DNA from 2 places in the Lactobacillus helveticus genome. Region 1 is predicted to be linked to the other one. Evidence: riboswitches for the same ligand, from Rfam matches in the RefSeq annotation. Region 1 holds a riboswitch; the other holds the start of a gene.
What was found. Region 1 has a riboswitch for lysine ahead of lysA (diaminopimelate decarboxylase). Riboswitches for the same ligand answer to the same signal wherever they lie in the genome.
Positions count from the first base shown of each region.

Region 1 (16,090 bases):
GTAAAGCCGACGCCGCGTTCATAAGTCCTTACAAATAAACGATTTTTATCTAAAATTTGGGCAAAATTAACATTAACGCCATCAGTAAAATAAGGATTTTTATCGTTGAGTCGTTTGCCAATAATTCCTAAAATAGGTCCAGTGATTTGTCTTTGATTAACGAAACTAATTAAATGAGGATTGGGTACGGCAATGGAAGAAAAACGCAAACCTTGATAAAGTTCGGGAGCAAAGTCGTCTATTAATCGATCATGTCCTAAATTATCGAATGGTAAAGCCTCTTTGTTGAAATGAACAGGCGAGATTTCAACGGCAAAAGCAGGAACGTTTGATGCGAAGTCATCGTCTTTTCTGACACGGAGACTCGCATTCATCGTATCAACCAAGAAATTAGTTTTTTGGTACTTTTCGCTTAAATAACGAGCGACAGTTCTAAGACCGTTGCCACACATAGAAGCTTCACTGCCATCGGCGTTAATAACACGCATTTGAGCTAAAGCATTTTCTCTGACAGGATCATTGACTACTAAGACACCGTCTGCACCGCCAAGGAGTCCGGTCTTTGGATTTGTAAGTTTAATAGTTAGCTTCTTTAATTCCTCGTCAGACAATTTTTGCTTTAATTCAGTTTGATCAAGAATAAAAAAGTGATTTTGTGAGCCGTGTACTTTTAATAAATTAACCATGATTTTCTTCCTTTGCAAAAAATTGATGATAGATAATCTTAACTGCTTCGTCTGCTTTTTCTTTTTTAGTTCCAATCATCATTGAAATTTGGGATGCACCTTGGTTGATCATGCGAGGTGAAATATCATGATCACCTAAAGAATCTAAGATTTGACGACTTACGACATGATATTTTTTCATCCCTTCACCAACGACCATGATGATTGCGTAATCGTCAATCCACTCAAGCTGATCTGGATTGATGGTGGCTTGAATTTCATTACAAATTTGATCGATCAACTGATCATTTAAAAAGTCATTGTTAAAAATAATTGTAATATCATCAATACCAGAAGGCATGTGTTCATAAGGAACATTGTGCTTGTACAAGATTTGCAGGATACGCAGTGTAAAACCAGCTTCTTTGTTTAATAAATATTTATGCAAATAAAGAGCTGAAAAGTGTTTTTGACTAGTTACACCTGTAATGATGTTATCTGGTACAAAATCTTTTTCTGGAACAATAATAGTGCCAGGTTGGTCAGGCTCATGTGTATTTTTAACATTGATAGGAATTTGACCTTGGATAGCTGGGATCAAAGCTTCATCGTGGAAAACGGAAAAGCCAGCATAAGATAGTTCCCGCATTTCGCGATAAGTCATTTTTTTAATGGATTGCGGATTATCTACGATATGCGGATTAGCTGCAAAAATTCCATTGACGTCGGTAAAGTTTTCGTACATATCAGCATGAAAGCCGCGAGCTAAAATTGCTCCGGTAATGTCGGATCCGCCACGTGAGAATGTAGCAATATTGCCTGATGGCGTGATGCCAAAGAAGCCAGGGAAAATAATGCGTTCACCTGTTGCAATTTTTATTTGATCAAGATTTAAATAGCTTTCTGGATTAACGAGCGCATCATTAGGTTGACCAGTAACGATTAAACCAGATTCTGTTGGATCAAGAAAGCGACTTTTAACGCCTTGGTGTTGTAATATCATAGCAATTAAACGTGCGTTAAGGCGCTCACCATGAGCCTTAAAAGCAGCCATTAAATAGCTGGAGTTAGGGTAGGTCTGATTAGGCAAAGCTAACAGAATATCCTTGATAACCTTGAGTTCTTGATCTGATAAGCCGAAATAATGACCAATTTCTTGATAACGCATAAAAATATTTTGAACGATCTCATTCGTATCTTCGCTCTTAAGCGTCATATCCGCATATTTGATTAAAAGATCCGTGATTTTGATATCGTCATCGCTTCTTTTTCCTGGTGCGGAAACTACGATTGCGCGTCTTTCAGGATCGCTCAAAACTATATTTAATGCTTGTTCAACATTTTGTCCATCAGCTAAAGAGCTGCCACCAAACTTAACTACTTTCATAACACAATCCCCTTAAAGTGAAATTTCATAATTCATTAATTAAAAATGGATTCAAACTAAATTAATTTGAATTTTAGCATTATTTTTTAATCTTGCAACTAAAAGTTGGTAATACTAGTCTTGAATAGAAAAGCATATATAGTACAAATTAAAAATTAATAAAAAAGTATTGACTAAAATTTAATAAGAATGTAGACTACATGTAAATCGAAGAGGCGCAAATGACAAAAGTAACAATTACGAGTTAGGCGAAACGAAGACTAATTGTGAAAGGGGAAGTTGCCGAAGCTTAAACCAAGCTAAAGGTATTAAGCTGGGTCGTGATTGAACAAATTACGGACTGTCGCGAACAAAATTCGCGGAGCGCTGTCGACCATAAGATTAAGTGAAAACTAATCCATTGTTTGTTTAGCGCAGACAATGGATTTTTTTATTGGGTGCTTCGCATGTATAAAGGCTAGGGGCAAGATATGAATTCACAAATTTCAGAAAATCAAATCAATCAAGCAGGACATTTAACTATTGGTGGTGTTGATACGGTTGAATTAGCTAAGAAGTATGGCACACCTCTTGTTGTATACGATGTAGAGCAAATTCGTCATCAGATTAGAGCTTTTAAGAAAGTATTTGAAGAAGAAAACGTAAAATATGCAGTTAGCTACGCTAGTAAAGCTTTTGCTTGTATAGCGATGTATCAAGTAGCTGCAGCAGAAGGTGCTTATACTGATGTGGTTTCGGATGGAGAGTTATATACAGCTTTGAAAGCCAATTTTCCAGTAAAGAAAATCAGTTTTCACGGTAATAACAAATCTAAGTCAGAGCTTGAAATGGCCGTTAAAAACCATATTGGCAAGATCATCATTGATAATTTTCATGAAATTAAGCTATTGGATCAGGTATTGCAAAAGCACGATGCCAAAATTGATGTCATGTTAAGAATTACACCAGGCATTTCAGCTCATACGCATGAATATGATCAAACCGGTCAAGTAGATAGCAAGTTCGGATTTGATTTGGAATCAGGCCAAGCAGATTTGGCTTTAGAACAAGTTCTAGCTAATTCAAGAATGAATATGATTGGAATTCATGCTCATATTGGATCACAAATTTTTGAATTAAATGGCTTTGAAATGGCTGCAAAAAAATTAATGGAAGTTGCTGAAAATTGGCGCAGTCAATATGGTTATACCGCTCAAGTAATTAATGTTGGCGGTGGATTCGGCATTAAATATACTGTAGAAGATAATCCATTAAGGCCAGAAGAATTTGTTAGAGCAATTGTTAAAACTATCAAGAAAGAAGCTAAGAATGCTGCCTTTCCACTTCCAGAAATTGATATTGAACCTGGACGTTCTATCGTAGGACCAGCTGGTTATAACTTATATACAACTGGTAGTCGCAAAATTGTACCAGGTCATTGTCCTTATGTAACGGTGGATGGCGGAATGGGTGATAACATTCGTCCGGCTCTGTATGATGCAAAATATGAAACAGTTTTAGCCACTGATCCGCGAGCTGATTTGACTGAACATGTGAGAATTGCCGGCAAATATTGTGAAAGTGGCGACATCTTAGCTGATGATCAAGCACTTCCTGCAACGAAGTCAGGTTCACTTTTGGCAATGCTTGATACTGGAGCATATGGCTATTCAATGGCCTCAAATTATAATCGAAATGCTCGTCCAGCTGTTGTTTTTGCGGAAAATGGCAAGGCCCAACTAGTCATTAAACGAGAAAGTCTAGAAGATTTAATTCATTTAGATCAACCATATAATAATGAAGATTAATTTTTAAAGAGGAAACATTATGACGAAATTAGATGCAAAAAGTATTATCAATTACATTGGCAATGCTCCTAAGAAAACGCCAGTTAAGGTCTTTATTAAAGGACAACTTGATCAAATTGATTTCCCAGAAGAAATTGAAAATTTTAATGAAACACATTCTGGGGTGATTTTCGGCGACTGGAAAGATGTCGAACCATTTTTAAAAGAAAATCAGGATAAGATTCAAGATTATCGTATTGAAAATAATGCTAGAAATTCAGCTGTGCCTATGATCGATATGAAGAAATTTGATGCGCGGATTGAACCAGGTGCCATTATTCGAGATCAAGTGGCTATCGGTAAAAATGCAGTCATCATGATGGGTGCAATTATTAATATCGGTGCAGAAATTGGCGATGATACCATGATTGACATGGGCGTGGTTTTAGGTGGACGTGCAATTGTCGGCAAGCATTGTCATATCGGTGCAGGCAGCGTGCTAGCCGGTGTAATTGAACCAGCTTCTGCCACTCCAGTTAAGATTGATGACAACGTAGTGATGGGTGCCAATGCAGTGGTGATCGAAGGCGTCCATGTTGGTGAAGGTGCCGTGATTGCTGCTGGTGCTGTAGTAACTCATGATGTAGAACCACATACAATGGTAGCGGGTGTTCCAGCTAAGGTGATTAAAAAGGTTGACGATCAAACTGAAAGCAAGACAGGTTTAGAAGATAATTTGAGAAAGATTTAGTTATGGCGGTTTTAACTGAAAGTGAACTAATTCAGATTAGAAGACATTTGCATGAGATTCCTGAATTAGCTTTGCAAGAAAAAGAGACTCATGATTATTTACTAAAAGTAATTAAGGGATTTAATTCAGAGTTTTTAACTATAAAGGTTCCTGAAGAATTGCCGACCGCAATTTTAGTACTAATTAAAGGAAGCAATCCGCAAAGAACAATTGGCTATCGGACTGATATTGATGCGTTGCCGGTAGAAGAAAAAACTAATTTGCCTTTTTCATCAACGCATCCCGGAATAATGCATGCTTGTGGCCATGATATTCATATGAGTGTTGCATTAGGGCTGCTTAGCTATTTTAGTGAAAATCAGCCTAAGGATAATCTGTTGTTCTTTTTCCAGCCAGCTGAAGAAAGCGAAAGTGGCGGTAAAAAAGCTTATGAAGATGGAATCTTTGAAGGAAAGTTTAAACCTGATGAATTCTATGGCTTGCATGACAATCCTGAATTGCCTGCCGGAGCCATTGGCTGTCGTGAAGGTACACTATTTGCTGGAACCACTGAGGTCAACATTGACTTGATTGGTAAGGGTGGACATGCAGCTTTTCCGCAAAATGCTAATGACACTGTGGTGGCTGCTGCGAGTTTAATCATGCAGATTCAAACGGTAATTTCACGAAGTATTGATCCAATTCAAAGTGGTGTGATCACTTTAGGTAAGGTCAGAGCTGGAACTATTAGAAATGTGATCGCTGGGCAAACACGGATTGAAGGAACAATTCGAGGCTTGACGCAAAAAATGATTTTGCAAATTGATCAGCGTTTGCAAGATTTATGTGAAGGCATAGCTCGTAGCTACAACATGAAAGTAAATCTGGAATTAAATCAAGGCGGTTATTGGCCGGTAGAAAATAATCCAGAGTTAACTAAAAACTTCATTAATTATATGAAGAATAATCCTGAAGTCGATTTTGTTGAAACTAAGCCAAAAATGACGGGAGAAGATTTCGGCTTTTTACTTGCCAAGTTTCCAGGAACTATGTTCTGGTTAGGTGTTGGTGATCCAGATTCACAATTGCATTCGGCAACTTTGAATCCAGACGAAAAAAGTATTATTCGTGGAGTTAACGCAATTAAGGGATTTTTAATCAATAGAATGGGGATTTAATATGGCTACATTAATTGATGCAGATTTATTGACGGCAATTGTGACGCCATTTGATGAGAATAAAAAGATTGATTTTGATAGTTTAAAGAAATTAACGAATTATTTAATTGATCAGGGATGCAACGGTTTTGTAATTGGTGGCACAACGGGTGAAACACCAACTTTGACTCATGATGAAAAAATTGAACTCTACAAGCAGTTTGGTCAAATCGTTAATGGCCGCGCTGTTGTAATTGCTGGAACTGGCAGCAACAATACTGCTGAAACTATTAAGTTTACCAATGAAGTGGCAGAAATTGACGGTATTGATTACGCCTTAGTCGTTGTACCGCCATATAATAAGCCAAATCAACGCAGCATGGTTGCGCACTTTACTGCAGTGAACGACAACGTTAAGATGCCATTTTTAATCTACAATATTCCAGGCAGAACTGGGGTCAAGATGGAAAAGGAGACTGTTGTTCAACTATCTCAATTAGATAATATTAAAGGAATTAAACAATGTGCATCTCTTGAAGAGATGGAATATATCATTGATCACAAGGCTGCAGATTTCCAGGTCTTTACCGGAGAAGATACCCAAGCATTAACCGCAAGATTGCTTGGAGCAAATGGGGTTGTTTCCGTAGCTTCTCATATCTATACCAAAGAAATGCGTAGAATGTACGATGCTTTATATGAAGGAAAATATCCTGAGGCAGCTAAAATTCAACGTTGGTTGACACCTAGAATGCAAGCCCTATTCATGTATTCATCTCCATCACCAGTAAAGGCAGTTTTAAATGCACAAGGCTTTGAAACCGGAGATTGTCGCTTGCCTTTAGTCGCCTTGAATGATGAAGAAAAAGTAACCCTGGCTCAACATTTAGGCTTAGAAGATAATGCTTTATTGCAAAAATTGCCATTAGATTTAGGAAAGGATCTTGAAAATGACTAAAAAAGTATTAGTTGCTGGTTTTACGGGTGCAATGGGACAAAAGGCTGTTAATTTAGTTAACAATATGCCAGGTTTTGAAGTAGTTGCTGGACTTTCTCCAATTGCAGAAAATAATCCTGAGCAATATCATTTGCCTGCAAGTGCTAAAATTTTTAAGAATTTAACAGAAATTTCTGATAACTTAGCAGATTTTTGGATCGACTTTACCACTCCTAAGGCAGTATACGAAAACGTGAAATTTGCCTTGCAACACCATATTAGACCAGTAGTAGGAACTACCGGGATGAGTGATGAACAAGAAGCAGAATTAATTGTGCTTTCCAAAAAAGAAAAAGTAGGCGGCTTAATTGCTCCTAATTTTGGGATGTCTGCAGTTTTATTGATGAAATTTGCTAAAGAAGCTGCTAAATACTTCCCAGATGTTGAAATTATTGAAATGCACCACGCAGATAAGAAAGACGCTCCATCAGGCACTGCCTTGGCTACTGCTAAGATGATTGCAGAAAATCGCCCTGAACATCAAACAGCGCCAGATGAGGTAGAAACTTTGAAGAATGTTCGCGGTGGAGATTATCAAGGAATTAAGATTCATTCAGTGCGTCTGCCTGGCTATATTGCACATGAACAAATATTATTTGGAGGACCAGGTGAGGCCTTGACCATTCGCCAAGATTCATTTGATCGTGGCTCATTTATGAACGGAGTAAAAGTAGCCTTAGAAAAAGTTGACCAATTAGATGAATTGGTAATTGGATTAGAAAATATCCTTTAAAGATAAAGGGAGGAAAAACTATGCAAGAATTAGCTAATGATTTGGGTTTTAGCCAAAAAGTACAAAATGTCAGAGCTTCTGGAATTAGAATTTTTGATAATAAAGTCTCAACCATTCCAGGAATCATCAAACTAACTTTAGGTGAACCTGATATGAATACGCCTGAGCACGTTAAAGAAGCTGCAATTAAAAGTATTCAAAATAATGATTCTCACTATGCTCCTCAAAAAGGCAAGCTGGAGTTAAGAAAAGCCATTAGCAACTATCTCAATAAGACTATCGGTGTTAAATATGACCCAGAAACAGAAGTTGTAGTAACCGTTGGTGCCACTGAAGCGATTAATGCTGCACTTTTTGCTATTACTAATCCTGGTGATAAAGTAGCTATTCCAACGCCAGTTTTCTCATTATATTGGCCGGTTGCTACCTTAGCCGATGCCAGTTATGTGTTGATTAACACTACTGAAGATAATTTCAAATTAACACCGCAGAAATTGACTGAAACTATTAAAGAAAATCCTACAATTAAAGCAGTAATTTTGAATTATCCCACTAACCCAACAGGCGTGGAATATACAGAGGATGAAATTAAGGCCTTAGCCAAAGTAATTGCAGAAAATCATTTGTACGTTATCACTGATGAAATCTATAGTACTTTGACTTATGGTGTTGAACATCATTCTATTGCTAGTTTGATTCCTGATCGAGCAATTTATATTTCAGGTTTATCAAAGTCTCATGCAATGACTGGTTATCGTCTGGGCTATATTGCAGGTCCTGCTAAAATTATGGAACAAATTGGTAAGGTGCATGGCTTAATGGTGACGACGACAACTGATTCATCGCAAGCTGCGGCTATCGAAGCGTTAGAAAATGGATTAAATGATCCAGCAGAATATCGTAAAGTTTACCAAAAACGAAGAGATTTTGTTTTAGAGAAATTAAGTGAAATGGGGATGCAGGCAGTCAAGCCTGAGGGAGCTTTCTATATTTTTGCAAAAATCCCCGCCCAATATGGTGAAGATGATATGAAGTTTGCATTGGACTTAGCCTTTAAGGCTAAAGTTGGCGTGACTCCCGGTAGCGCCTTTGGTTCAGGCGGCGAAGGATATGTAAGATTGTCATATGCATCTAGCGATGATAATTTACGTGAAGCAATGAAGAGAATGAATGATTTTTTACAAAAGGTTGAATAAGAATGGTAAGAGAATATAATGTTGCAATTTTAGGTGCTACAGGTGCCGTTGGTAGAAGAATGATTGATCAATTGGCTAAGTCAACTATTCCAGTAAAAAGCGTGAAGTTGTTAGCTTCATCACGTTCAGCTGGCATGGTATTAAAGTTTAGAGATCAAGACTTGGTAGTTGAAGAAACTACACCGGAATTTTTTGATGGCGTTGATCTAGTTCTTTCATCAGCTGGTGGTGCCGTATCAAAGAAATTTTTACCAGAGGCTGTTAAACGTGGCGCAGTTTGTGTAGATAATACTAGTGCCTTCAGAATGGAGCCAGACGTTCCATTGGTTGTTCCAGAAGTAAATCCAGATGCTTTGAAAGACCATCACGGTATTATTGCCAATCCAAATTGTTCAACCATTCAAATGGTAATGGCCTTAGAACCAATTAGAAGAAAGTTTGGTTTAAAGCAAATTATCGTTTCAACTTATCAAGCCGCTTCAGGTGCGGGTCAAGCTGCAATTGATGAGTTAAAGAAAGAAGCCCAAGATTATTTAGATGGTAAAGATACGCAAGCAGATGCACAAATTTTGCCAACTAAAGGGGATAAGAAGCATTATCCATTAGCATTTAACCTCTTACCACAAATTGATGTTTTAGAAGATTCTGGCTATTCTCATGAAGAATGGAAAATGATTCATGAAACTAAGAAGATCATGTTAAACGACATGAATGCTAAAGATATTAAAGTAACCGCAACTTGTGTTAGAGTTCCTGTTCCAATTGCACACGGCGAAAGTGTTTACTTCACTGTTGAAGATGAAAGTGCAACGACTCAAGATATTATGGATGCAGTTGCTAACTTTCCAGGCGTAGTTCTTGAAGACGACATTAAGCACCAAATTTACCCTCAACCAATCAATGCAGCTGGCAAGCGCGAAACTTTTGTTGGTCGCATTCGTCCTGACTATGAAAATCCAGGTGCCTTCAATATGTGGATCGTAGCTGATAACCTCTTAAAGGGTGCAGCTTGGAACACTGTTGAAAATGCTGAATACTTAGTAAAAATGAATTTGATCTAAAACTAAAAAGAAAAAGCACAAATATTGTCAAATAGGCAATATTTGTGCTTTTAATTTTGTGGTAGAATATTTCAGGATTAAATGGCAGAGGGGGATTTTTAGATTGAAGTCAAAAAAGATAATGTTAGCCATTGCATTTTTATCTTCGTTTATTTTTTTAGGTAATAGCACAACAGTTAATGCTAAGACTTATTCTAATAGTCAATTGCGTAAGTATGCTATTAAGGCAATGAATAAGCATCATTTACTGGGCACAATTGAAATTGTAAAAGATGGACATCGTCAGACAGTTAATGTTGGCTATGGTTATTACAGACGTAAAATTAAAAATGGTAATAAGAAATTACTATATCCTGTTGGTTCGTTGCAAAAATCTATCACAGCGGCAATTATTACTCAGTTAATTTATCAAAAGAAATTTTCGCAAAATACCAAAATTTCGCGTTGGTATCCAAAATTAAAACATTCTAAGTATATTACAGTTGGTCAATTAATGACCCATACTTCAGGAATTAATGTAATTGGAACCGAATCGAGTCACGGTATTAATTTCTCTGAAAAGGGTGCAATTAATTGGACGATTGCTAAGGCAAATGCGACAGCTAGAACCAAGCGTGCAAGCTTTAATTATAATAATGCTAATTATGTTCTTCTAGCAGGCATCATTCGTAAAGTAACAGGCAAGTCTTATGCTGCTAACGTCAAAAGCAGAATTGTTAAGTCACTTCATTTGAAACATACATATATTTATCAAAATATTCCTCGTTCAAAAACAGATGCTATTTCTTACTTATACCATCATGGTAAAAACTATCAAAGTGCATCTTATGCTAATAAGTACGTAGTTTCGCAATTGCCAGGTGCAGGGAACTTATTCTCTACAGCTAGTGATTATTATAAGATTCAACAAGGATTGCATAATGGCAAGATTTTAACTGAAAAACAGTTTAATTACTTGAGCCATTTGAAATCAAAAGTTAATACATGCTCTGGTGGCTATTATTTGAAAAATGGCGGTAAACTAAAGTTAGCCTATGGCAATTTTGGTGATACTCATTTTACCAATTGGATGCAGCTTACTACAGACAATAAAAATGGAATTGTGATGTTTTTGAATCAGCCATATGGTAGTAAAAATCAAATCAAAAGTGTAGGCTACAGTATTTTGAAACATATTAAGTCTGGTACTTTTATTAGAAGATAGAGGTAAAAATGAAAACTGGGGATAAATTTACTGATTGGGCAGTTGAACTATAGAGCATTGCTCAAAATGGCTTGAAATATGGTCATGATGTGTTTGATCGTGAACGGTATGAACAGATTCGTCAAATTGCGGCAGAGATGATGACTGCTAAGACGGGGATGCCGATTGAAAAAGTTAAAACCCTGTTTTGCGGTGATGAAGGCTATCAAACCCCTAAGATAGAAACTAGAGCGGCGATTTTTAAATCTGATAAAATCTTATTGGTTCATGAAAAATTAACAGATGATTGGTCACTTCCAGGTGGCTGGTGCGAAGCTAATCTTTCTACAGAAGAAAACTGTATTAAGGAAGCCAAAGAAGAATCAGGTAGGGATGTTAGGCCGATTAAATTAATAGCTTTGCAAGACCGTAACAAGCATAATAAACCTATTTTGGCTACTGGAATTATGAAGGCTTTTTATCTTTGCAAGGTATTAGGCGGTGAATTTGAGAAGAACACGGAAACTACAGATTGTCGCTACTTTTCATTAGATGATTTGCCTAAGCTGTCGATTGATCGTAATACGCCTGAACAAATAAGAATGTGCTATGAGGCTTCTAAAGATCCTAATTGGCAAACTATTTTTGACTAATAAAAAGCAAGATGGAATGTATCAAACAAACCATCTTGCTTTTTTTATCTGTGCTTTTTTGGCATCTTCGGTCGCTGTTCAAATAATTCACCAATTAGTTTAAAGAAACCATAGATGATTAACAAAATTCCCATAATGAGGATGGATTTGCGATCGAATGCTCGTGGATTGACTATAACGATAATTCCTAGAGCAAATGCGATGACTGCTTCAGTTGCTACAACCGTAATATGAAAAACTCCAGAAATTCTGTGAAGAATTAATTGTCGTAATCTGACATAGGAATAAATAATTAAAAACAGTCCTAAGAAATAGTGTGCTAAGAAAATTAATAAACGGTTATTAGAAATCAAAGCCGTAGAGAGGGCAAAAACAACTAGATAAGAAATAATGAAGAATTGTTTTTGTTTTGCTTTTAAGCTGGAATTAGCAGTATCCAAGATTTGGTGAACACTAAAACCGATTCCGGCGAATGCTACTAAAGCTCCGAATGCACGTAATGCATATTGTGGCATTGTTAAACTGATAATACCTAGCACAATTAGGATCCAACCGACAATTGTATCAGTTGAGAATAATACTTTAGTCAAATGACGACTTTTAATTGTTTGCCAAATTGATGAAAATAAAGAGCCAAAGACAAATCGAGTTCTACGAGAAGAATTAGTAAATGATAAAAGAATAGCGCCAAAACCGCCAAACCCATTTTTGTCTAATTCGTTAATCTTGGTGGCACCTCCTGCTCCTAAGGCAGAAAAGAGATCGTTAGTCAAAGCTTCTCGTTCCTCAAGTATGGCATTTCCAATCCATTGGTTAATCAGTTGGTTGTAAACCTTGGATTGTGGATTTCTATGCCGTTTAGTATCAAAACTAGAACCAATGATTTGCCAACTAAAGGCATCATGTTGACTCAAGTTATTGCGAGTACTGTTAACAATAGTAGGATGAATGCCTTCAGGTTCAAATAGGCGCCCGATAACACTGAACTCTGGCACGAATCTTCTTAATGTATTTTGCAAATATTTTAAAGGAAGCTGTGCGCCGACTTCTTCGGCAATGCCAGGAGAGTCGAAAGTGTAGATACGTTTGATTCGCTTACGAAGCTTAGGCTCGATATTAATGGCCGCATATTCGGCTAAATTGCCGCCTTTAGAATGACCACCAAGATAATAATCTTGATCATCCGCCTTTAAAATGCGCTCAAGTAGTTTCACTGCTTGCTTTTGTGCAACAGTGATCCTGAAACTAATTTCAAAGTCTTCTTTCCAACCAACAAGTGAATCGTCAGTACCACGAAAGGCGATAAAATTAGTTCCATCGGTCAATTCAATCTTGATAGCACTAAACTGAGTGTGTTCAGTTAACGTACTAACAAAGTAGGATAGGCGTGCATTTTTAAAGCGTTCAGCCTGAGCCATTAATTTAAATAATTCTTGATATTGCAAGTTATCATTGCGTGGGTGATCATCGGCAAAGTATAATTTAGCAGCTTCATCCACCGTAATTGTTTTAGCATCGCCACTAACAATATCGTGCAATTCAAGATAAGAAAAAATAGATAAAACAAGTGCATCAATATCATTGAAAGGCGATGTACTAAAGTCAATGTCTCCACGCCATTTTAAATATGTAAGAATATTATTATCTGGATACATGTTTTACCTCTTCAATTGAAAAACTATAACTCCCTTTACAATTCTAACGTAACTGTTGACAGATAGCGTAAAAAAACTTTTTTAGTTATTTAACAACAGCTGTTATTATATGCTGTAATAAAAAGCAGGTAGAAGGGGATTCAACTACCTGCCAAGGATGGATTATAATAAGGACTTATAGAAATTATAACCCGCACATAAGTATATCAGTTATCGATGATTAATGGTATACTTATGACAATATCTTCATATTTTTTCAAGAAAATACTCTCATATATATGTACAATGTATATAAGAGTGTTTTTTATTTTAAAAGGGGAATTTTTATGTTAAAAGATGGAACATATGATGCTGAGGCAAGAGGCATGGCAGGATTTGTTAAAGCAAAATTAACTATTAAAGATCAAAAAATTGCTGCTGTAGATTTAGATTTATCTACGGAAACTCCACAATATGGTCAAAAAGCAGAAAAACAATTAAAAAATGAAATTTTGGCTAATCAATCTGCAGATATTGATGCTGTAAGTGGTGAAACTTTTACTTCAAACGGGGTTAAAGAAGCAGTTGCGGATGCTTTAAAACAGGCGACAAAGTAGAGGAAGATTAATGCACGTTACAACGTATTTTGTTATTGGTGCAATTATCGTATTGATAATTGCGCTTTTTCGATCAGAGCATAAATTTGAATTCCTGAAGGCGGCAATTTTATTTATTGTCCAAATTTTCTTCAGTACGATTAATTTTTTGCTCTTTTTCATAATTGCGTATCTGTTAATGCAGAATAAGGATCATGTAAACTTGGGCAACCTTTTCTTACTGCTAGCTGCATTTGTGGTGCTTTCCGGGATGTTTATCTATTGGGCTATGCGTCTGGCCGCCCATGTATTTAAATTCTCGACTACGACTTTGACTTTAGTTGAATATTACATTCAATGGTCGCTTATCTATGTGACGGTTTACCAGGCAATTTTCAGCAATATTAAGCATATTAGTTCGATTACGCATTTCATTCGAGTAGGTAATTTCTTGGATCCTAATTTGATAGTTGTGGTTATTTTGCCATCATTTATTTCGGCATGGATTGCTGTAATTCTGTATAAAAAGTTTATTAAAGCAATATAATAAAGATAAGTTAAGTAAAAAGCATCCCTAAATTGGGATGCTTTCTTTATATACAGTGAGATTATTTAGTTCTTTCAAGAATTTCATCCATCTTTTGGAAGAATAACTCCTTATTTGCTTTAGTAACGATGTCAACTTCACGGCCGTTAGGATCACGTCTAAAGCTACCAGCACTCATGCCGTCGGTAATGACCGTTGCCTTAGCCTTTTCACTCTCAACAACTTCTGGGTATAAAGCACTGACAGTAGTAAGTACGTCCCAAAGGTAAAGCTCAGCGGAAGGAATCGAAATAATCAAGCTGTAGCCTTGACCAACTAAATCCATTGCTGGATATTTACGTAAACTTGCCCAGTGTTGACGCAATTCATCATTTAATGGAATTTCTTCAGTACTTTCAAGTCCCACTATTTGAATAGGAATATTAGAATCAAAGACGCGCTTAACAGCGTATGGATCCCAGAATGAATTCCATTCTTGGCTGCCATCTGCGTTAACCATAGCTACGTTACCATGACCATCAAGAGAGCCGCCCATCCAGTAAAGCTTCTTAATATGTTGTTCGATATCTGGATCAACGTCAAGAGCACGTGCCAAGTCTGTTAAAGGACCAGTCATGATTAAAGTGACGGGTTCTTTTGCATGCTTAAGTTTCTAAACCATATCAAGGTGAGCAGGCAATTCAGCTTGCGGGGTATCGACTGAACCCTTTTCGTTCAAAATAGGTAAATAGTTAAAAGAGTAGGTAGCCATACGCCAATCGTGTGGGAATTGGTTGACAGCTCTTGAGTTTGAACGTGCTACAGCCAATTCATCTCCGCGCAAGTTAAAGAGATCAGTCATCTTGCGGCATGCTGCAACAGAAGGATCGATAAAACCGTCTGCATCAATTGCACCGACACCTAATAATTTGATATCAGGAGCTTGTAAAAGAAGCAGGTAAGATACTAAATCGTCAATGTTACCATCATGATTAAAATATATTTGTTTCATTTTTTGAACCTTTCTAACTAATTACCTTCATTTTAACATGGTCTAATTAACAAAAAGAATTTTAATTTGAAATATTAGCAAAACCGCTTACATTAATCTTATAATAAGAATATTGAAATACTTAGAAAGGCAATAATTATGAAACAAATCAAAGTGGGACCATCTACGCTCTCTATTCCAGCTATGGCGCTTGGCATTATGCGGATGGATCAAAAAAATGTAACAGAAGCGGCGGATGCAATTAGTGCAGCTTCTGGAGAAGGAATTAATTTCATCGATTCAGCTGATATATATGGCGGAGGAAAATCAGAGACCGTTTTTGGTCAAGCATTGAAGCAAACTAAAATTAGTTGAGATAAGTTGTTTATCCAATCTAAAACAGGCATTGTGCCAGGAAAACGTTATGATTTTTCTAAAAAGCATATTTTAACTGCCGTAGATGGTATCTTAGAAAGAATGCAAATCGATTACTTAGATAGTTTAGTTTTGCATCGACCTGATATTTTGATGAATCCGGAAGAAGTGGCAGAGGCTTTTGATACATTGCAAGTCCAAATCAGTAGATCATGATGGACAAACGTGGAATTATTTATTAAGGGACAAAATAACTTTGCAGTGCTGGTCACCATTCCAATATGGGATGTTTGAAGGGACGTTCATCAATAATCCGAAGTTCCCTCAGCTGAATGAAGAATTAGAAAAGTTAGTTGAGCATTATCAAGTAGGTAAAAATGCAATTGCTGCTAGTTGGATTCTGCGTTGTCCTGGACAAATACAGATTTTAGTTGGCTCCA
Region 1 covers NZ_CP151471.1:826,101-842,190, reverse strand. Annotated here, with positions in the region: gene dapF (diaminopimelate epimerase) at 1-686, opposite strand, end outside; gene AADV52_RS04320 (aspartate kinase) at 679-2,052, opposite strand; lysine riboswitch at 2,255-2,430, shown strand; gene lysA (diaminopimelate decarboxylase) at 2,523-3,839, shown strand; gene dapD (2,3,4,5-tetrahydropyridine-2,6-dicarboxylate N-acetyltransferase) at 3,859-4,569, shown strand; gene AADV52_RS04305 (N-acetyldiaminopimelate deacetylase) at 4,572-5,726, shown strand; gene dapA (4-hydroxy-tetrahydrodipicolinate synthase) at 5,728-6,663, shown strand; gene dapB (4-hydroxy-tetrahydrodipicolinate reductase) at 6,656-7,435, shown strand; gene AADV52_RS04290 (aminotransferase class I/II-fold pyridoxal phosphate-dependent enzyme) at 7,456-8,631, shown strand; gene AADV52_RS04285 (aspartate-semialdehyde dehydrogenase) at 8,634-9,692, shown strand; gene AADV52_RS04280 (serine hydrolase domain-containing protein) at 9,814-10,896, shown strand; gene AADV52_RS04275 (NUDIX hydrolase N-terminal domain-containing protein) at 10,953-11,528, shown strand; gene AADV52_RS04270 (Mbeg1-like protein) at 11,573-13,183, opposite strand; gene AADV52_RS04265 (FMN-binding protein) at 13,510-13,779, shown strand; gene AADV52_RS04260 (SA1002 family membrane protein) at 13,790-14,305, shown strand; partial or broken gene AADV52_RS04255 (nucleoside hydrolase) at 14,367-15,296, opposite strand; partial or broken gene AADV52_RS04250 (aldo/keto reductase family oxidoreductase) at 15,435-16,090, shown strand, end outside.

Region 2 (16,090 bases), 950 kb from region 1:
TAAAAGAGTATTTTGCTGGGACCAGAAAAGAATTTGACGTTCCTATGATATTTCGAAATTTGGTACCGAATTTCAAAGAAAAACGTTACAATTTATACAGACTATCCCATATGGCTTTACAGCCAACTATGGTGATATCGCAACATCGTTACCAAATGCTACATCTTCACGTGCAGTAGCACATGCTGTAGCGTTAAATCCAGTTTTGATTTTTATTCCAGATCATCGAATTATTCTATCTAATAACCAAGTGGGTACTTACCGTTTAGGACAAAAAGAAAAAGTTAGATTAATTGAATTAGAAAAGAGTCATTTACATGGCAATCTTTAAAATGTATGCTCCATTTTTTGACCTAGGCAACTGGGCCCATGTTTTAACTAGTGGCAAGGATTGGATGATTATCCTTACCCTAATCTTAATGGAGTGCCTGCTTTCGGTTGATAACGCTGTGGTTTTGGCAGCGCAAACGCAAGTGCTGCCCACAAAAGCAGAAAAGGAAAAATCATTATTATACGGATTATGGGGTGCCTACCTTTTCCGCTTTATCGTTATCGGAATCGGAACATATTTAATTCACTTTTGGGAAATTAAATTGGCAGGTAGTATCTACTTATTCTATCTAGCTTTTAAATTTTTCTATGATCAACGTCACCCTAAGCAGGCCGCTGAACGTGAAAAAGAAGAGCGTGAAGCTGCTCATCATAAAGGCAAAAAGAAGAAGAAACACGTCTTATCTTTATTCTGGCGTACAGTTATTTCAATTGAATCAATGGATATCGTCTTTTCTATCGATTCAGTGCTTGCAGCATTAGCCGTTTCAAGCAATCCGGTTGTAGTTTTAATCGGTGGAATGATTGGTATCCTCTGCATGAGAGGCGTAGCGGAAATTATCATTAAATTAATGGATATCATTCCTGAATTGCAGCCAATGGCTTATCTGTTAATTGCTATCATCGCCTTAAAATTGCTTTTAGCACTTCCACCACTTCACTTTGAATTGCCAAACACCGTCTTTGCTATTATTGTATTTACTATTTTAATTTTGACTATTCTGTTTCACTTCTGGCGCGTCAAACGCCATGGACGTAAACATATCTAGATAAAAAAGCTTATCTACTGCGATAAGCTTTTTCATTTACTTTAATCTTTCTTGTACATATTCTTTTAAAACAACAGCTTGATTATGTTTCCTATTCTTAGCACCATATAAAAAGAGAACATCATTTTTTATCAATTGCTTTTTAACCGTTTCTATAAATTCGGATGTAAATTCATTTTTATCAAGTTCTTCAATATATTTAGCCTTAAATTCAGGGAACTTCTCATCCTCATGATTGAACCATTTTCTTAATTCATTTGTTGGTCCAATTTGCTTATCCCATTCATCTAGAGCAGCCTTAATTTTACTCATTCCCCGTGGCCACATCCGATCCACGAGCATTCTATAACCGGCAGGTTGTTCATGATCATAAATTCTTACTAATTTTATTTCACTCATTTGATAAAATCCTCTTTTTTAGATTAGTCTATAGCTAAGACAAAAAAAATGAAACCAGAAAGGCATCATATGAATTATTCAGATTACTTTACCAATCGTCCTACAGATGAGATTACGCGTGATTTAATTGGACAACCTCTTATTTATGATAATGGAAAAGAAAAATTAGGTGGCTATATTGTTGAAGCTGAAGCATATATGGGCAAAAATGATCGCGCAGCCCACTCTTACGGCGGCCATCGCAGTCCTGCCAACGAGGGGCTTTATCGCCGCGGAGGCACCATTTATATTTATGCGCAGAGGCAATACTTCTTTTTCGACGTTGCTTGTCAAGAAGAAAACGAGCCTCAAGGAGTACTTATCAGAGCAATCGAACCCATCTGGGGAATTGATACTATGATCAAAAACAGAAGCGGCAAAAGCGGTGTCTTGCTTACCAACGGCCCAGCAAAAATGATGCAAGCCTTCGGAATACACGATAAAAATTGGAACCTGCATTTTCTTTCTGATTCGCCATTTAAAATTGATCTTGAAGACGATCATAGAAAGCCCGCTCAAGAAATTATTGCAGACAAACGAGTTGGCATTAACCAATCAGATCCTGTTTGGGCTAATAAAAAATTACGCTATTACGTCGCTGGCAATCCTTATGTTTCAGATATGAAAAAGAGAAACTATGCAAAAAACAATGGATGGGCTTGACATCTTTTCATTTTTCTTTTATTATTCTTCCATAGTTAAATAATATTCCAATGCAATAGAGGTTGCGACAATCACGAAGTAAGTTGGAGTCCACGAAGACGAAGAAGGTTATTTTAGGATTGTTGCCGAAATAGGTTTAATATTCGTGTGTTGACCTGTTGGGCTATAGAACAACATTCTATAGACTGTCCTGGTTAGCCCCCAGGGAGCGCTATATGATTTGGTTTTAATACTGATGATTATAACCTCGTTGTGAACGGAGCAACGAGGTTTTTATTTACGCTTTATTGTATTGGCTTTATGTTGAAAACATTGGAGGGTTTTTCATTGAAGTCAAGATTTAGATGGATTGCTGCATTATTGACAATCCTAATCAGTTTATTTATTGGATTCAGCTTTAACAGCCGCGAGACCCAAGCTGCTAAAAAAGATTCCAGCGTATTAAAAATAGGTATGGAAGCCAATTACCCACCATACAACTGGACTCAGCCTAAAAAGACAAACGGTGCTGTGCCAATTGATGGTTCAAATTCTTATGCAAATGGTTACGACGTGCAAATCGCCAAAATCATTGGTAAGAGACTTCACAAAAAAGTTGTAGTTGAAAAGACTCAATGGGAGGGTTTATTGCCTGCTTTAACTTCTGGCAAGATTGATCTAATCATCGCTGGTATGAGTCCTACTGCTGAAAGACGTAAGGCTATCAACTTCTCAGAACCATACAGAAAAAGTACTTTTGTCGTTATTACCAATAAAGCAAGTAAATACTCAAACGCTAAGAAATTATCCGACTTTAAGGGTGCTAAGTTAACTGCTCAACAAGGTACTTTGCACTACGACTTAATCAAGCAATTAAAGGGTGCTAAGCGCGAACCAGCTATGCGTGACTTCTCAGCCATGCGTCAAAGTTTAGCTTCTGGCACCATCGATGGTTACGTTGCAGAAGACATCGAATTTGAAAGTTACCACAATGTTAATCCTAACATCATTGCCGTTAACTTGAATAAGATGGCTGGTTTTAAGGTTGATCATGATGATTCCGTAACTAGTATCGGTGTTAAGAAAGGCAACACTAAATTGCTTAACGAAGTTAACGCTACTTTAAGAACTATTTCTAACAAAAAGCGTGAACAATTAATTTCACAAGCCATTAGAGAACAACCTAAGGCTGGTAACGAAACCAAGAAGGAAAACTGGTTAGTAACTACTTGGAAGCAATACGGCGGCATGATTATGTCCGGTATTGGCATGACTTTGCTTTTGGCTTTAGTTGGTACTGTTGTTGGTTTCTTCATTGGTTTGCTTATAGGTATCGTTCGTACCATCCCTACCCCAACTACTCGCGGTAAGCGCTGGGCTTTGAACGTTGTAAAATGGTTATTATCAGTTTACGTTGAAATTTTCCGTGGTACTCCAATGATGGTTCAGGCTGCCGTAATTTACTATGGTATTGCTCAATTCTGGCACTTAAACTTGAACAGAACTATTGCCGCTTTAATCATTGTTTCAATTAACACTGGTGCCTACCTTGCCGAAGTTATCCGTGGTGGTATTATTTCTACACCAGAAGGACAATTTGAAGCAGCTAGTGCTTTAGGTATGACCCACAACCAAAAAATGTGGCACATTATCTTGCCTCAAGCTATTAAGAACTGTTTACCATCAATTACTAACGAATTTATCGTTAACATCAAGGATACTTCAGTATTGAGTATCATCTCAGTTTCTGAATTGTTCTTCGTTGGTACAACTATTGCCAGTCAATCATTCAAGTTCTTCCCAACTTACTTAATGATTTCAGCAATCTACTTAATTTTGACATTTACTATTACCAGAATCTTCAACTTTATCGAAAAGAAGCTTGAAGGTAAAAAGAACTACAACTTGATGGCTAACCAAGTTCAAGTTGGTACTCCAAAAGATGCGGAGGCAAATAATTAATGACTGAATACAACGAAGTAATTTTAAGTTTAAAGCATATGCAAAAGGCATATGGTAATCACCAAGTATTAAAAGATATTTCATGCGATATCAATAAAGGCGAAATCGTTACTATCATCGGGCCATCTGGTGGTGGTAAGTCTACTACTCTTCGCTGCATCAATTTGCTTGAAGAACCAACTGGCGGCGAGATTGATTTCCACGGTGAAAATATTTTATCTCCTGGCTACAACCGTAATACTTTCAGATCAAAGGTTGGTATGGTTTTCCAGCAATTCGACTTATTTGAAAATAAAAATGTTTTGGAAAACTGCATGATTGGTCAAGAATTAGTGCTTAAACGTTCTAAAGATGAAGCACGCAAGATCGCTATGGAAAACCTTAGAAAAGTTGGTATGGAACCTTTCATCAAGGCTAAGCCACAACAATTATCAGGTGGTCAACAACAACGTGTTGCCATTGCTCGTGCTATTTCAATGAATCCGGAAGTATTACTCTTCGATGAACCTACTAGTGCCCTTGATCCAGAAATGGTTGGCGAAGTACTAGACGTTATGCAAAAATTAGCTACTACTGGTTTAACAATGGTCATTGTTACCCAAGAAATGGGTTTTGCTAAGAGCATTTCTGATAGAGTATTGTTCATCAATGATGGTGTAATTACTGAACAAGGTTCACCTGATCAAATCTTTGACAATCCACAAAATGAAAAGACACAGAAGTTCTTAAGCAACTTTAGAAAGATGGACTTCTAAAACAACAAAAATAAGCTTGAAAATTAAAATTCAAGCTTATTTTTTTATTCAATTAAATAATATCGTTATTTTGCTTAATTCGTGCTAATTTCCATCCAGTATCGAAATAACTTTTCCGAGTCATACGCAGGTCATCATAATCGCTTTGCAAACTATCAATTGCATCCTGCAACTTTTTATTTTCCTTCCGAATCGCATTAAGCTCGGGATCATTAACTACACCTTTGAGATGAACTTGAGCAGCCAGATAGCGCCGACGATGTTCAAATTCTTCTTTTAAGGTTCCCAAAGCATTCTCATATTTGACTAGCTTCTTATTAACACCAGAAATTTGATCATTTAATTTAATAAACAAATCATATGACATATCCGATTTAATCCTGTTGCACTCTGCACAAGCCAAAGTCAAATTATCAAGACTATTATTATGGCTCAGTGACACTGGATCCTTATGATCTACGCTGCGGCCACGTCTACCACAATACTGGCAACGATACTTATATTTTGCCCGAATACGTTCACGATCAATATAATCTACTTCATTTAATTGAAAATCGACCCGTAAACCCATTTTTTCCATGTTCTGAGCAAAGGTTACGCCTTGATCGGGTACATAGTCTAATTTTCCATCTTCGCTCTTAATCATATCTAAATTTAAGTCTGAGCGCTTAACCTGCCTCTTAGCTATTTCGTTACCATCATAATCCTGCAAAAAAGCTTCGTATCTTTTACGGATCTTTTTATTTTTTACAATCGGATCAGGTTGAGCAGTATCTTTTTCTTTGCCTACAAAAGTATAGAGCAAACTTTTGGCAAAAGTAGCCACCGCATCGTTAGCATAATCATCTGCATTTAAGCCGCGAGTTAAACAAATATCACAAATACTAGTTAGCTTAGGGTTCATTAACCCTTCCTGCTTAAAATGCAAAGAGTCCATGCGCAAACCGCATGAACTGCACAAAAATTTCACCTATTCATCATCCCCTAACAAAAGAATACTAAAAGCTATCCGTTGCATCTTATCCTTACCTGCAAAATCGCCTTTAAATAAATCTGGCAAAATCTTTTTAATAAAGTATTGCACGCAAACTAAATCATCGAACTTCTTAATAGTTTCAAGACTTTCTTTAAACATTTGCATATAAACTGGGTTCGGATTACCTAACTCAATTTCGCCATATGCTTCATAAAGCAAATCAAGCTTATCACAAACAGATAAAATCTTTCCTTCTAGAGTATCATCTTTTGCTTCTGAAAGGCGCTTAGTATAAATCTCTTGGAATTCTTCAGGAATTTCATCCTTGATGAATTTGGTGGTCATCGTTTCTTCGACGTCGCCAATCATTTTTCTAAGTTGAGGAGTGGCATACTTAACAGGCGTCTTAATATCACCGATGAAGCGTTCAGTATAGTCGTGATTCAAGCTCTTTTCGTAAAGAGCCTTCCAATTGATCTTTTGCTTGCCATGAACTTCTTCGATATCACCCATCATTTGAGCAAGTTCAGCTGTTCTGAAGCAGTGATCGGCAACTGAATGATGATGATATTTAAAGTAGCCCGGTGCACGATCGATTGACTCTAAACTATTAAAACCTTGAATATAAGCATTTAATCCCATTTTTATTCCTCCCCATAAATTCACTAAAATTTTTACTATGTTAACAAAAAAAGACTTTTACTGCAAATGAAAATGACTAGAAAATATTCCTAGCCATTTTCTTTAGATCTTTTCTACCTCTAGCGCTGTCATCGTTGTTAAAGCCGCATCATAGTAATTTTTAGCAGGCAACGGCCGCGCAAAAATATATTGCTGGGACATGAACAAATTGTCAAATCCTTGATTTGAATTAAAACTTACAGCATTAAAAATTGGAGCACTAAAACTAGCAGATTGATACTTATTTAGCGGCTTACCTTCTAAAGTAAAACCTGCAGTTAAAGTGCTTTGCTTACTAAAGAATTTCATCATCCGCTTCAATGTGTTTTTTGCAAGAGGATCGTTAGATTGAGCAAGCATCATTGGTACCCGGCATGCATTCGCTGAAAAATCGCCATCATATTTGGTGGCCACCGCATTGGCTTTTACCGGCTTAGCGTTGCTTTTACTTACCCAAGCAAAGTCTGGGACAAGTCCACTCTTATGTTGATGGCTCAATTGGTTAAGACGTTTTAGCATCGTCTTTTTAATCAAAAGCCACCGTCGATCTCCCGTTTCTTGATAAAAATCATCGAAAAATTCAGGCATTACATCTGAAGTCCGCATTAAATTATAGAATTTGGATTTGGAATTCGCCCAATTTCCCACTGTCAACGTATTAGTCTGCGGATTGTACTCATAACGTAAAATATCATTTATCAAGGCATGGGCTTCATCAGTATATTGATCATTATACCAAATTTTGCTTGCCTTAAGTAAAGCCTCTGCAATAAACAAATCACCATCTGTCGCGCTATTTTTATCGACTTTCCATTTTCCTTGCTTTTTGATCATACGCCAAGACATTAAATCCGTTGTTGCACCAGCAATCCGTTCACGGTGAGCCAAATAAAAATTGTTTAATCTCTCAAAATCATTTTCTTTGCCCCAGCCATTTTTAGCTGCCAAAACATTAATATACATGCCATAGCCTTGACCTTCAGATAAAGCCATCGTTTTATGAGTACGCGGAGTAGTATTAATAAAGCTCTCGTCATTTTTATATTTAACGACGTAATCTCTTCTCCATTGTAAATAAAATCTGTGGCGCAACTGCCGGCTATTGTCAAAACGAACATAAGCCATGATCGCAGCAAAAATTGTAATTATTCCTATAAATGCCCAAGGCAAAAGCTTCAGTCTCTTCATAACTTCTCACCCATTAATCAGCAAATCTCTTTGTCTTAACCCATTTAGTTCCATCACGATGAAATATGCGATCGCAGCAAACTGAGCACACAGCATGGATAGAAACCACAATGAACAATTGTGAATAGGTGAAATATGAAGCAAGCGAAAGCCAAATTTGACTCGTTGTAGCTTGCCCATATTGCGTACACATTGCCACATTAATTTGCAAAATATAAAGCAAAATCATCAATAGCCAGTTCATCAACAAAATTTGTGCAAGCAAAATATTGCTTGAAGTAATAGTAAACGGCAATGTGACATTAGGCTCCCAAATATGGACAATCAATGCAATTAAATTAGCCAAAAAGATTATATCGGATAGCACAATTGCCGCATTAAACCAAAAGAACGTACATGAATAATAAAAAGTTTCTAATTTAACGCGCCAATTGCTGCGATCAAAAATATGCTTAAAATTATTGATTACTACTTCATAATTACCCTTAGCCCAACGCAAACGCTGAAAGTAATAATCTTTGATTCTTTCGGGTTCCTGTTGGAACGCTTCAGAGTTATAGGCCAATGCTATTAACTTGCCTGACCCCATAATTTTAAAGGAGATATCAGTATCCTCGGTTAAAGCGCCATTGCGCCAGCCGCCAATCGATTCAACGTACTGTTTATTAATGATAAAGTTGGTTCCCGGAATGCGGCCAATCTTAAATAATTGCCAAATGCCGCAATGCTGGACTCGCTGCGTTACAACGATTTCTTGATTGATACATTTAGTTAAGAAATTCTGCTTAGCATTACGCGTTTTATTGCGGCCAAAAGCTGCCATATAACGCTCTGGATTCTCCAACACCTTTCTCACTAAAAAGTACAACGCATTTTCTTCAGGCATGGCATCCGCATCATAAACGCCCAGATATTCACCATGAGCAATCTTTAAAGCATCATTCAAAACGCCTGCTTTTCCGCCCGTACCAGTCCTTCTAATTACCTGAGCATTGCGGCCTTGATATTGCTTTTGAGCTAATACCTTGTCCAGTACATCTGCAGTTTTGTCTTCGCAGTTATCTGCATAAAATAAAATCTCTAACTTATCCTTAGGATAATTCAAATCTAAAATAGCCGTTGCGGTCTTTTCAATCACTAGTTCCTCATTATGAGCAGGTACCACGATTGTTACCTTAGGATATCTCTTAAGCGGCGTAATTCTAACCAAAACCTTGCTGTGTATTAACCAGAATAGCACAGCTCCAGCCAGAGTAATTATCGACATGAGCAGCGAAAGCCAAATCGAAATTAGAGTGATTATCTGCATTAAATCATTCATTTTTTCTTTTCCCCCTCGCTTTAACCAGAGATCTTTGCACATTGTAATAAATTTTCAGCGCACAAAAGAAAATAATTACGAAACAAGCTATAAATAATAATGTTATGCCTAATGCCAAAAAGTAGAACCAGTTAGTCATCCTGATCCTCCTTCAAATACTCAACAATAATGTCAGTTTCCAAACCCCGATGTAAATGCTTGACTAGTTTGTCTAATTCTGGAAATTCCTGATAATTTTTTAAATCTATTTTTTGCATCGACATTTTTAAATCAATCGGAATGGGAATAGACATCTTACACAAATTCTCTTCCGTAATGGTGTTTATTCTTTCCATCATTTCCCGGGTAATTTGGGGTGAAATAACCATAAAAGTTCCACCCTCTACATAATAGATAAATTCACTTTTTAATCGGCTCGTTTTTAAAGCCTTAGCAATTTGACGTAAAATTCTCAAATATTCATTAGGATAATATTCTGATAATTGCTTGTAGTGTTCCCAACGAATCAAGCCAACATATGTCCATAAATTAAGGTCGGCATAATTCTTTATTTGTTTTAACTCGCGCTGATAAAATTTATTTGCATTATAGTAAGTCTGCAGTTTTACATTTAAATTATAGTGAGCAACGTGTCTTCGAACATCTTCTTCTCGTGCAGAAATCACTCTCCATTCAAGAATATGATGGCGCAGTATGCTCAATAAAGTAGCCTCAATTGGAAAAACCATAATTAAAGCTATTTTTTCAGATGCAGGCATTACTACATAGCCTAGTAAAAGAAATCCTGCAGCTATGGTAGTAAGAATAATGATCAACCAGCTAATCGTATACCGTGCAGAAAAAAGCCCCACAAATATCGCTAACAGGAAGATCATCATCAATCCATTATCAACATTTGGTGAGAAAGATTCTGCTATCCATAATACAATTACTGGGAAAACAAGTGCTGCTATCAAAGTCAAATATATTAGTCGGATATATTTCTTAGTCATCAGTTAAGTCCCTTCAAAAAATTCCCAATGCAAAACAAAAAAGACCACCAAGAAAATCTTATGATCTCTTAGTAGTCTCTCTGTTTTCATGTTTTAAAAAACGAAATTACTTGTTTTCGTCTTTTGCGGCCTTGTTCAAGAATGCAACAACTGCTGCTACGTGAGCAACACGCTTCTTTGCGTTTCTCTTGTTCTTAGGTCTTTGGTTTGGTTCACAACCAGTGTTGTAGTTTTCACCTTTACGCATAGTACTATACTTCCTTTCAGATTTTCGAAAATCTAGTATATTTTAGCATGTCAATCGTTTAAGTTCAAGTCCAGCTTGAATTAGGTAAGTGTCAATATTTTTGCGGTAGGCTATTAGCCATTAGTCTGACCTTAATTTCTTAAATATTTATTTGATTTATTTTTCTGCTAAAATCGTTTAAATAGCTATGTCCTGCTGTTAAGCTTTCAATGGCGCCGTGATGAATGCCCAGATGAGCTTCATGCGTCTTTCTTAGGCTGGCACGAACTGCACCTTTCAATTCTTCCTGATCACCAATATCGAGCTGTCCACCTGCAAACTCACTGCTAAGCCAGTATTCCAGCTCTTTGTTTTTAATGCAAGTCAGCACACGCAGAATTCCTTCGGCACCATCTTCTGACCAGTATTTTCCTTGCCCTTTGACGCGATAAGTATATTTACGGTGATTGCTTTCACAGCAGCCAATTGCCTTAATTACGGACAAATGACGCATTTTGAATGGCTTAATATCCACCCAGCGACGATGAAGATAGCTGCGCAGGCGCCTTAAATTCTCATGATTTTCTGGCGTATTCAGCTCATCAATCAGATTGCTTTCAATCGTGTCTAAAATCACGTCAGTCAAGTGACGGTCATATTTAAACTCAACTGCACTGATCAATTTGCTTGGCATAGCCGGCATAAAGCCTAAACGGTCCTTGATCTTTTTATTCAAGTGAAAGACATCCAAGAAGTGTTCGTGCTGCCGGCAATAGCCAACTATTTCATCAAAGTCTTTCTTGGCATAGCCAGCACCGCCATCGGCATTACTGATGATTAAAGTATCGCTTAAGTCATAGGTATTGGCTAAATAAGCTTTAATTTCTTGCAAAGCATCCAAGCGGCTTAAAGAAACAAACTCTTTGGCCTGTACTCTCTTTCTGCGCGTCTTGCTTAAATTAATAATATCCTCGCAGACTTGATAGCGATGAAATTCCAGTCGCTTCTTGGTGCCTTTAATCACAACGCCATCGTCTTCAAGATAAAGCACTGGCACCTTTTTCTTTTGAGCAATACCATCGTATCTTTCCTCAGACTGCTGCTGTGCTTTAATCTGTTTGCCTGCTTGCACAATCAGCTTGCCAACTTGACTATGGCTAATATTGAAACAGGAGAGAGTATTAACAGCTAAAGCAGTATTGCGGTAAGTTGCCACGGCGCTAACCTGCAAAATATCCTTCACTGCCAAAACACTGTAACGCTTATATTTGTCATAGCCCATCAGCTTATCCAGTGGATATTTAGCCTTTTTGCCAGGACAAGCATATCTTCTGCGCCAATAGCTGATTTCACCAAAGGCAGTCACAACTGAACGCTTATTTTTCTTCTCGATCTGATAGCCTTGCTTTTTAGTCTCTTCAACTAGACCAGCATCAACTTCTTCTAGTGCTGCTGTCATCAATTCTCTAATCAGATCAAAGAAATAGCACATTAATGCCTTTTCACGGGCAATAACATTATTTTCAGACTTAATAATTTTTACGATATCAGCTATAATAGATTCCATAAAAGACCAGCTTCTAATGTGTTTTTTTCGTTAACATCAGACTACTGGTCTTTTTGTTTGAGCTCAAGTCCAATTTCAAAGGATTTGAGCTTTTTTAATTAATTATTCAACTTACCGCAAAAAATTATACACTTAGTTGAATTAGGCTTCAAGATCATTCGGCATATGGACAACTGTAACGTAATTTAAGATTCTGTTGGCATAGCTTGAATCATCTTGAAACTCTTGGATCGCCTTTTTAGCAAGCTTTACTCGATCGGTAATTAAACCATCCACCTGCTCATACATCATCTTCTTCATTAGCTTTTCATCGTTAATCGTCCAAGCATAAACAGGATGATGCTGCAGATGAGCTTGCCAGATAAAGTCTGAATTCAGTGTGGAATATTCCATCGAATAGCCATCAGCTACACTATGTGGGTACATAAAGTTATAAGGCTGAATATAAAATACATCTAGCTTAGGGTTAATTTGATGAAGACTTTCAACTACGCGGTAGTCCAAGGACTGAACCTGATATTTGTTTTGCAAAATCGTCTTAGCATATTTTTTATTAAACTGCTGGAGCATCTTCTTAGAATCATTAGGCGTAGTCTTAACCTCAATTAAAAGCTTTTGATGCAATTTTTTAGCTTCTTTCAAATATTGATCAAAGCTAACAAGCTTGGCTTGATGACCATCTTCTTTTGCAGTCAGCTTAGTAATTTCTGCCAAAGTTAATTCATGCGGTGCTTTATTTATACCAGTCAATTTTTGTAAATTCTCATCATGTAACACAATAAATTGTTTATCCTTAGTTTCATGCAAATCAATTTCTACATAATCTGGCTTTTCTTTAGCTGTCTTCCTTAATGCTTCAAGCGTATTTTGGACGCCATTTTTATTATCAACGCCGCGGTGCGAAATAACTACAGGCGCATGAGCATTAACTCCGACCAGATACATAATGTTAGTAACAATTGAAGTAATTACAATCAGGCCAAAAATTATGGAAACAAAGCTAATTAGTTTCTTGCTTGCATGATTTTTAGCTGTCTTTTCTTCCATTGGCACTATTTTCAACGGAGCAAAAATAATAAATAAAGCAATGACACCTGACCAAATAAATACTAATTCACTGCCAATTTGAATCAATGATAAGTTAGCTATTGCCAAAATTAAAGCTGGATATTTCCCCGGCAATAAATCCCAAAGCAGCTGCATCCCATACACTGCCAAATAAAAGACTGTTAGTATTACGGAAACGAATACTGCCAGCAAAAACAGACGCCAAATAATTGGCCACCACTGCATCCCTTTAGTCAGTTGCCAACTTTTCTTCATCGCGGTTCTAGTTTTTTTCTGACCAAGAACCATCAATGGCAGCGTAAATAGCAATCTTACTCCAAAGAACAGTACCACTACATAAAATACGATCAAAATCGTCAATAAAATTGGCGTTCTCGTCATGTAGTCAAGAATAAACTCTGGAATTTGAATTTTAGCCAAGAGCGGCGTTCTAAAAACAATATCCGCAAAAGGGATAACCAACAAAAAATATAATGCCAAAAGCAGCAGCGATCCTAAGCGAATTTTTTTGATGTTTTGCCAGATCTGTTTAAAGCTGTTTTTTAAAGTTAAATTTTTACTATAAATTGCTCGCACGCCATGCAATAAATAAGCAAACTGAGCATAAATCATTACTAGCAAAAGCAATAATTCAATTATTAAGATAATAAAAACTACCGTATGCGTCGTAATAATCGTAATTATATTTTGATAAGATACGAATGGAATCGCACCCGCCTGCAAGACAAAGGTTGTAATATAGCGAAATAGCGGAATAATCACAAACTGATTAAGCAAGTCTAAGCTTAAAAACAGCATCAAATATTCCAACCAATGTCTTCTAAATTCTCGCGTATACCCTGCGAATTCTTTTAAAATCAATGTTTTTTCTCCTTATTACTAATCACTTTCCTATTCTAACAAAAAAGACGAGGTATCCCTCGTCTTCTTCATCAACACACATTATTATAATTGCTTTAGCATTGACCACCATTTTTCAGATCGTCTGCTGTAACTTCTTCTGGTTCATATTGACTGACGGTCACACCACCATCAATAATTCCGCTGTCAGAAGACAAACTTAAAGTTGAAGCACGGGCATTTAATACTAAGCCTGGTTCAAAATAAGTAGTCTCTGGCTCTGCAGTGTACAAATCAAGTCCTGCATTATTTTCAATTTTAATATTGTACTTAGGATCTAGCTTTTCTAAAGTAACAAATTGAAAACTATCACCAATGGTACAAGTACCACCTTTTTTAGAGTATTTGTTTGAACCATCATCTAAGGCCAAAATTACAATTTGATGGTCCTTATCCATCTTCTTTTCGATTAACTCTTTTGCTTCAGGTTTAATATTGATTGAAATAGTTTTTTCTGTCATGTTCATTACCTCGCTTTAACTATAGTTTATCATTTTACCCCGTTTTTTCCTAAAAACATGCCTAAAAATGCGCTTTATCTTTAACTTTTTAAAATTTAACATTGCAAGCAACATTAAAAAGGCTCAAAATGGTAAATAGGGTTTTTAGACGATTGTAATATGTAAGGGGGACCTTTTATGACCGTCTTAAAGAATATTGCTAAAGATAGAATTTTACAAATTACCGTTTTAATTACGGTAATCAGTCTTTTTTTTGCTAGACCGCGGTTTGCAGATATTAACTTTCATACGCTATGGTCTGTTGCCGCGATGTTAACGATTATCCAGATCTATGCTTACTTGCACGTTCTGGATGTTTTGGCGTACAAACTTACAAGCATTGCAGATAATACTCGCAAGCTTAATATGTTATTTACAGCCCTTGCGGTTATCGCGGGGATGTTTTTGGGTAACGATATTACTGCATTGACTTTAATTCCGCTTTATTTAAATATTGCGAAGAGATATAAGCTGCCACAAATTTTGCCTGTTACCTTAATTGGTATGGGGGCAAATATTGGTGCTGCGTTTACTCCATGGGGGAATCCACACAATATTTTCTTAGTAAGTCGGTACAACGTCAGTCCACTTAAGTTTTTCGAGTGGTCTGTGCCTTATCTGATACTTTCTTTAATCATTATGTTGTTGGTCTTTTTATTCATTCCTAAAAAAGAGATCCCTACTCAAAAAACAGAACCTATCAGAATTAGTTGGCGCCCTACTATTATTACAACCGTAGTATTTATCTTCTTCTTCTTTGGTGTCTTCAGAGCAATCGACATCATTTGGCCATTGATTGTTGCCATCGTTTTAGCACTTGCCATCAATCCGCGCATTATGCTTAAGATTGACTATGCCCTACTTCTTACCTTTACAGGCTTCTTCATCTTTATCAGTGATATCCAACAAATCCCGGCAATTGTTAACTTGATTCATGACATGGTCTACTCCGAAATCTCAACTTACTTTGCTTCAACCATTTCAAGTCAGGTAATGAGCAACGTGCCATCAACCATTTTGGTTGGTAAATTTACCAACTACGCCCAAGCCCTGTTCTTAGGTTCAAACATTGGTGGTTTTGGTTCTGCTATTGGTTCTATGGCCAATATGCTGGTACTAAAGACCTTCAACCAACACGGTAGCGTAAGCAAGAAGAAGTTCTTTATTCAATGGACGATCATGCAGTTTGCTGGTTTGATTATTTTAACTATCGTTGGATTAGGATTATTAATATTCAGAATTTAATACTTTTCATAAGAATGTCACTCAGGCATTCTTTTTTATTGCATCCAATATCAGAAATGGATAAAATTAAATAAACGTATAGAAAGGGGAAAATCATGTCATCATTAGTATGGATAATTTTAATTATCATTGTCTTATTAGTCGGTATCTATATTGCCATTTACAACGGATTGCAAAAATCTCGTGTTTACGTTGATGAATCATGGAGTCAAATTGACGTTCAACTTAAGCGTCGTAATGATTTAATTCCTAACTTGGTTGAAACTACCAAAGGCTATGCCAAACATGAAAAATCAACTTTAGAAGGTGTAGTTAAGCTGCGTGATCAATTGGTCAACGTTCCTCAGGGAGATCACGAAGAAGCAATGAAGTTGTCCAATCAAATTACTGATTCCTTAAAATCAATTTTTGCATTGGCTGAAGCTTACCCTGACTTAAAGGCAAATCAGAATTTCTTAAAACTCCAAGAAGAGTTGACTAACACAGAAAACAAGATTGCTTACTCTCGTCAGCTTTACAACTCAAGCGT
Region 2 covers NZ_CP151471.1:1,772,253-1,788,342, reverse strand. Annotated here, with positions in the region: partial or broken gene AADV52_RS09095 (methylated-DNA--[protein]-cysteine S-methyltransferase) at 1-331, shown strand, start outside; gene AADV52_RS09090 (TerC family protein) at 318-1,100, shown strand; gene AADV52_RS09085 (DUF488 domain-containing protein) at 1,137-1,499, opposite strand; gene AADV52_RS09080 (DNA-3-methyladenine glycosylase) at 1,569-2,201, shown strand; lysine riboswitch at 2,250-2,423, shown strand; gene AADV52_RS09075 (ABC transporter substrate-binding protein/permease) at 2,529-4,142, shown strand; gene AADV52_RS09070 (amino acid ABC transporter ATP-binding protein) at 4,142-4,897, shown strand; gene AADV52_RS09065 (HNH endonuclease) at 4,950-5,867, opposite strand; gene AADV52_RS09060 (YfbR-like 5'-deoxynucleotidase) at 5,868-6,515, opposite strand; gene AADV52_RS09055 (glycosyl hydrolase family 8) at 6,618-7,742, opposite strand; gene AADV52_RS09050 (glycosyltransferase family 2 protein) at 7,756-9,063, opposite strand; gene AADV52_RS09045 (hypothetical protein) at 9,195-10,055, opposite strand; gene AADV52_RS09040 (hypothetical protein) at 10,162-10,302, opposite strand; gene AADV52_RS09035 (ISLre2 family transposase) at 10,442-11,848, opposite strand; gene AADV52_RS09030 (glycerophosphoryl diester phosphodiesterase membrane domain-containing protein) at 11,990-13,777, opposite strand; gene AADV52_RS09025 (iron-sulfur cluster biosynthesis family protein) at 13,873-14,277, opposite strand; gene AADV52_RS09020 (SLC13 family permease) at 14,455-15,561, shown strand; gene AADV52_RS09015 (LemA family protein) at 15,657-16,090, shown strand, end outside.
Region 2: linked by a shared signal. The riboswitch ahead of AADV52_RS09075 (ABC transporter substrate-binding protein/permease) and the one ahead of lysA (diaminopimelate decarboxylase) in region 1 are both predicted to bind lysine.